DNA from 2 places in the Sporosarcina sp. Y1011 genome. Region 2 is predicted to be linked to the other one. Evidence: riboswitches for the same ligand, from Rfam matches in the RefSeq annotation. Region 2 holds a riboswitch; the other holds the start of a gene.
The links. Region 2 has a riboswitch for FMN ahead of AC25Y5_RS12320 (ECF transporter S component). Riboswitches for the same ligand answer to the same signal wherever they lie in the genome.

Region 1: linked by a shared signal. The riboswitch ahead of AC25Y5_RS00835 (bifunctional diaminohydroxyphosphoribosylaminopyrimidine deaminase/5-amino-6-(5-phosphoribosylamino)uracil reductase RibD) and the one ahead of AC25Y5_RS12320 (ECF transporter S component) in region 2 are both predicted to bind FMN.

The regions. Positions count from the first base shown of each region.
Region 1 is NZ_JBYHFP010000001.1:160,744-164,156, forward strand. Features, by position in the region: gene AC25Y5_RS00825 (methyl-accepting chemotaxis protein) at 1-1,088, shown strand, start outside; gene AC25Y5_RS00830 (OsmC family protein) at 1,154-1,597, shown strand; FMN riboswitch at 1,894-2,041, shown strand; gene AC25Y5_RS00835 (bifunctional diaminohydroxyphosphoribosylaminopyrimidine deaminase/5-amino-6-(5-phosphoribosylamino)uracil reductase RibD) at 2,101-2,643, shown strand; gene AC25Y5_RS00840 (RibD family protein) at 2,591-2,866, shown strand; gene ribE (riboflavin synthase) at 3,166-3,413, shown strand, end outside.
Region 2 is NZ_JBYHFP010000010.1:35,203-38,615, forward strand. Features, by position in the region: gene AC25Y5_RS12310 (YpbB family protein) at 1-317, opposite strand, end outside; gene AC25Y5_RS12315 (ferredoxin) at 427-678, shown strand; gene AC25Y5_RS12320 (ECF transporter S component) at 925-1,506, opposite strand; FMN riboswitch at 1,828-1,958, opposite strand; gene AC25Y5_RS12325 (hypothetical protein) at 2,035-3,252, opposite strand; gene AC25Y5_RS12330 (RNA polymerase sigma factor SigX) at 3,230-3,413, opposite strand, start outside.

The DNA.
Region 1 (3,413 bases), on a different contig from region 2:
TTCACCGAATGACGAAACCAATAACTGTATTACAACAAAAAATGCAAATGGTCAGAGAGGGAGACTTAAGTGTCAACCTATCGATTCAATCAACTACACCCGAATTTCATTCCCTTATAAAAAGTTTCCAGATGATGATCAACAATATGTCTCAGATGCTAGTGGAAATTAAAAACACCAGTACACAATTAGCGCAGACCGGGAGTCACTTAAATGAGAATTCAAATACACTTCTAACGAAAAACGATTATTTAAAAGTTCAAGTTTCGGAGTTAGAGAAGATTGCATCGGAGACAGTTTCAGTTTCAGTATCTCAGCAACAAGCTTTTCAGCATATGAAAATGCAAATGGGTGTAATGTTCAATAAAATGGACGAAGTATTTCAAGTGGCAACAGTTACGGAGCAAGTCGTAAAAGCTGGAGAGGATTCGACAATCGAAGCTGCTAATAGTATGCATACCTTCTTTGATAGTATGAAAAGCGTCATTCAAACGATTGATGCTTTACAAAAAAAGTTCTTGTCTGTATCACAAGTTGTTACGACAATTGACAAAATTACGAACCAAACACGCATGCTTGCATTAAATGCGAAAATTGAAGCATCAAGAGCTGGAAATGCAGGAGCAGGTTTCATAGTAGTAGCGAACGAGGTACAACGTTTAGCGGAGCAATCTGCCAATGCAACAGAAGAAATAAAAGGAACGATTTCTGAAATGGAACAATCTGTTGATAATTCTACTGCTTACATAGAAAAAATGAAACAGAAAGCGACGGCTTTTGAGAGCATGACTTATGAAAATAGTGAGAATTTTAAAGAAGCTACAAATCATATTCGACTATTGGATCAAAAGTTGTTCATTATGAAAGAACAATTAGACTTATTGGAAAGCGGCCTACCCTTGTTGGAACAATCTACGCAACAAGTGGGAAATGTTTCAAAGAAAAATAAGAGTAATGCAGTGCTAATGATACAGGCGTTTCAGGAGCAAGTCGAAGCGATGCAAGAAGTTGAGAAAACGGGAGCAGAGCTATCCTTACTTTCAGATAAGCTATTGGAAAATGCCAATCAATTTAATACTACGAATTGAGACTGAAGTGTAAAATAGAATTGTACAGATGATTACAGCAACAAAATATAAGGGGGGCATACACGATGGCAGAACATCACTTTTATTTGAAAGCGGATTGGCCAGGTTTACGAAATGATATCGGAACGATTGACACGGGGAATTTGAAGACAACAGTGTCAATACCTCCTGAAATGGATGGTCCAGGAGTAGGTACAAACCCTGATGAAATGTTATTAGGAGCAGCCGCGACATGCTATATTATTACGCTCGCTGCGATGATGGAACGCAGTAAGCTTGAAAAGGAAGCGTTGACAATGGAGTCTGTGGGGATTGTCGATGTAACAAACGGTGTCATTACATACAAAAAGATTATACATAAACCCCAAATCGTTTTGAAACTGGATGCGACTGAAAAGGATGAAGCACTTGCTTATAAACTTGCGGAAAAGGCAGAAACATCCTGTATGATTAGCCGGGCGATAAAAGGAAATGTTGAAATTGAATTGAAAGCGAAAGTGGTAAAATAAAATCTTCATTCACAACAGGGGGTGCTGACTTTAGTCCAGAGGCACCACTCGAAGCTTAGATAGCATTAAACTTCAACGCATATCCTGGAAGTCCGTTGGTAAATTTGAAGAACTTGGCGTAAGTAGGAAGGTTTCAAAATTTGGTCTAGTTGTTCCGTAATACATTGATATCGATTCGATTGGAGACTTAAAAGAATAAGGACAATGATGACTGAGACTCAGTTCCGTTTTGAAACGAACTGAGTTTTTTTGTTTTTTTTATAAAAGTATGTTAACTTTAAATCGGTACGTATAAACAAACTCTTCGGGGCAAGGTGAAATTCCTTACCGACGGTGATCGAGCATAGCTCGTAAGTCCGTGACCCGTCCTTCTTCGTTTGGAAGGCGGTGGAGCTGGTGAAATTCCGGCACCGACAGTTACAGTCTGGATGGGAGAAGTGTTTTGGCTATACGTACTATGCTTGCAAGCTCTGCCCTTTCAAATAGTGAAAGGGGGAATGCAAATGAAACCTCAACATTATATGAGAGTTGCTCTTGAACTGGTGCGAACTGCACAGGGACAAGCCTCGCCGAATCTACTCGTCGGTGCTGTTTGTGCGAAAGACGGTCGGATATTAGGGACCGGTGCACATTTGCGAGCTAGACCTTATACAGAAGTGCAGGCACTGACGATGACAGGTTTGAATTCTGTTGGTGCAGATCTATACTTGGCACTAGAACAGTTTTTCCATAGTTGGAAAACACTTTCGTGTACAGAACTACTTAGGTCGTCAGGAATTCAACGTTTCTTTGTTGCGTCTTTCCATCCGAATCCTTCCGTCAATGGAACAGGAGTCGGGCTTCTTAAAGTAGCGAGAATCGATGTCATCTCCGGCATTTTACAACAAGAGGCAGAGCAGTCAAAACAAGCATTTTTGTATTTTAGCAAATACGGGACACCATACGACACCTTGAAAGCCGCCGCAACTCTTGACGGTAGACTTTCAACGCAAAATGGGGACAGCAAATGGATTACTTATTATCCATCACCTCCGCAATATCCATGATGCTATTTTGGTTGGCGTACAAACCGTACTTCACAATAACCCTTTCCTCACCACCCGTTTGCCCCATGGTGGAAAGAATCCAATTCGAACTATTTTAGAACGGTATCTCAGGACGCCCAAAACAGCTAATGTCGTAACTGACTGCGCTACAGAAACATTTTTTTCACACTCGATTCACCTGAGTCGGAACCTGCTTTTTCGAACATCCTCTCGATTCAATTGAAAGGATTTCGGAAAATGTACCTTTTTTGAATGTAATTTTAAATCGTCATGTAAAGATTATAAGCATGAAGTTGTTTGTCGAAGGCGACATCCGTTTCCTTTGCAGTTGCATCACTGAAGACTTGGCGGATGAACTGTATTTGTAACTGGCACCGAAATTGACTGGCAATAGGCATCTATTTTTGTGGACGACACGCAGAACTGGATAGCGGATGAGAATCACTCCGTTTTTTAGATGTGCAACAAATCGGAGACGATATCCGATTGAACGACAAGTTCCTGAAGGAGGATTGACTATAATTGTTTACTGGAATTATCGAAGAAATAGGAACAGTTTCAGCGGTCAGACCAGGATCGAATTCAATGCAACTATCAATTCGTTGCGCTAAAGTGCTGAGCGATGTTAAAAAAGGTGACAGTTTGTCAGTGAACGGTGTCTGTTTGACAGTATCTGACTTCTCAAGTAATCATTTTTCTGCCGACGTCATGCCTGAAACAGTCAAGGCGACAACGCTTCATGCATTGCGAACGGGGAGTCCCGTCAATCT
Region 2 (3,413 bases):
CGACCTCTATAGTCCCAACCGTTAAATTGGTAAGATTGAATTTTTGCAACTTTGGCATTTCCCTGTTCAGTCAACTTGACGTATGAATCATTCATGGTTAAAATAAGTTCTTGATCCGCCAATTGATGAGCAACTAAATTATACTCTTCTAACGACAATTTTGGTAAAATGCCAAAGAATTCTTTTAAGCCGTAATATTCGACATCCTGCAAAGTCTGACCCGATTTTTTGCCGCGTAATAGGTGAAAACCCGCATAGATTTTGCGTTCCCCATCTATTCTACTTATGATGGTTAATAGTATTGAAAATAGATTCATTTTGAATTCCTCCGATAAACAAACGTTTTTTGTTGAAAACTCTTGTCAACATCATTAGAATGGATTATGAAGTAAATTTTTTGTACGGAGAAAAGAGGAGAAAAAGACTATGCCTAAATATACAATCGTCGACCAAGATACATGCATCGCATGTGGGGCGTGTGGAGCAGCTGCTCCAGATATATACGATTATGATGACGAGGGGATTGCTTACGTTATCCTCGATGATAACACGGGTACAGCGGAAGTTCCAGAAGAACTAATGGAAGATTTGGAAGATGCTTTCGATGGCTGTCCAACCGATTCAATCAAGACTGCCGATGCACCATTTGATGGCGATGCGTTAAAATACGAAGATTAATTTCAAATTAGTAGTCGACATACACCAACCAGTATTACTAGCTCTGCGCCTCTCAGTTGACGTCGGAAATACCATACCGACCCAACTACACTAGATTACTCCACAAGCATGTCCTATGCAGTGTTGAACGCGCTGAACTCACCTTCAGGTCACTAAATTAATTAATACATAGAAAAGCCGTACCGGTAAAACTTCCCGGTACGGCTTTTCTCTATATATAGTAGTTTGACTCGTGACATTTGTAATTTAAGAAGCTAATTGTGACCGCTGTTGAGCAATCCATTTTTGCATACTATTGAAAAGTAGCAATGTAATAACCATTAGAATAACACCTTTGACAAGGTTAAATGGTAAGATTCCCAATACAATCATTGAGTACAATGCATCACCTGACATAGCCGGCATATTAAGGAAGTAACCGTACATTGGCAAGAACAATACATAGTTCAGGACGCTCATGCCGACTGCCATCGCAACTGTTCCAGCAATCAGACCGACCGTAAGGCCTTTAGCCGTCCGGAATTTATTGAAGATGAAATAGATAGGTAGTATAAAGAGTACTCCCGTTACAAAGTTTGCAAGTTCTCCTACAGGTACTCCAGTCGGGCTCCCTGACATGAACCAGTGCATAATATTTTTAAGCAATTCAACCGATATTCCAGCTACAGGTCCCATAGTCATGATTGCCAGAACGGCAGGAATCTCACTGAAATCAATTTTCAGGAATGCCGGTAATGCAGGTAACGGGAAGTTAAACTGCATCAAAACAGTTGAAATACTCCCTAGTATCGCGATCAAAATCATCTTACGTAATTTCTTGTTTGTCATTTGTTCCTCTCTCCTTTTGCGATTCACTTCAAAAGAGGAAAGGCCGTTCCATCCTATATATGTCGACAAAAAATCCCTAAAGCAAATAGGCTTTAAGGAGTTAAAAGGTACGTTTCGCTTCCGATACATGTCGCAATACGTCATCAGCTTCGCTCGTTCACATCAATATGTGTCTAACTTTAGGACACTCTGGTGTTCACTTACTTGCATCTATTGCTGCATTCATCTCGAAATCTTCACAAGTTAAAAGGAGAAAATATCCTATTTACCCATGATTAAACTAGCACCCTTTTTGTGGACAACACAAAAAGATGGCCGCACCTTCACCTTCTCCCATCCAGACTATACTGTCGGCTCCGGAATCACACCGGTATCAGCTGTTAAGCTCGCGGGCTTGGAAAAAAAGTTCCTTTACCGCCGGTCGGGAATTACACCCTGCCCCGAAGATGAATCAATATTATGTTACATTTCTATTGTATATATAAAAGAGTGCTTTGTAAACAGTTCAGTTTACAAAGCACTCTTTTTTCATTTCAAAATGAAAGGTAGCGGATTAGACCCAATCGGAACCGGTAAAGGTTGACTGAAGTTAAAACCGTTCCAATCTTCTTGAACTACATTTTCAAATTGAAGCTGTTCACCAAAGCTAGCGGCCGTTAACAGCATACCTTCAATCATCAACATTCCTTTTATTGGCTCAATCCCTTCCAAGTCCAGGGGTTTTGTGAATGTTACAACAGTCACTTCAGTTCCTTGATTTACTTCAAATTCGATAGCAGCTGGAATGACTGCCTGGAAAACATCATTTGGCTTTATTCTCATCTGTTGCAGCGCCTTTACGATAGATGGCTGCGGTTGCGAAAAGTTGGATGAAAGAAACTGCTGTCCATCTTCTTGCTCAAATAAGTAGTAATTAATGTGATTGATACCACTCTTTAACACCATTGGCGTACTGGGCTGCCCGACTTCGGAGAACACGACTGCCGATTCATCTTCGTGCTGAAATTGCATTTCTTTAAAACCGTAAAACGTATCCTGCAATGTATTGAAATACACTTCCATCGAAGCAGACGCCAAGTCATAGCCATGCCCCTTCGGAAGCCGGTGGATAAGGTCTAAATCATCCCGAATAAAAACACCTTCATAAGGATGATATGCAGTAAATCCGAGCGCTTCCTCGTCGATACGCACCGCATATTTTGTGTATAAATCATAACTTGTCGGATTCAAAGTCCCAAAATCCGCTTCGATTTGACTGTTTGGAATAACGAAAGAAACAGGAATGCTTGATGCCTGATCACCTACAAGTCCTATGTGGAATAATGTAGCATCTTCAAGATCTTCGGGATAGACAGCAAAATGATGCGTACCACTCTCCATTTCTGCCATCAAGGTAGAAGACTTTTCCATCTTTTCTTCAACGGTAGCCATGTTAGCCGATTCATCTCCTGCTGTAGAAGTGTCAAAGTCATCACTCTTCATCACAGCCGAGTCTGCACTTTCAGACTTCATTGCGCTGTCATCTCCCCGCAACATCGATGGGATTAGAAGCCCTACAACTAGCAGAGCGGCGATAGCTACCAATGCCGGCATCCACCTTAACGATCGCTTGCGACGGTGGTCACTCAGCCTTTCGTCCTGCTTAAGCCGTTCAAGAATTTTCGAATTTGAACGGTTATCCTCTATATCAGGCAAATCTCCGAGGAGATTTTCAATCTTGTTGCTATTCCATTTTTTGTGGGTCATCAAGTTCCCTCCCTTCTGTCGGAAGAGCATTCAATTTCTTTTGTAAAGCTTTGATTGCCCTGTGTTGAGTGGTCTTTACTTTGCCTTCTGTCCAGCCAAGGATTTCAGCTGATTCAGCAATTGAAAGGTCTTGGAAATAACGCATAATGATAACCATTTTC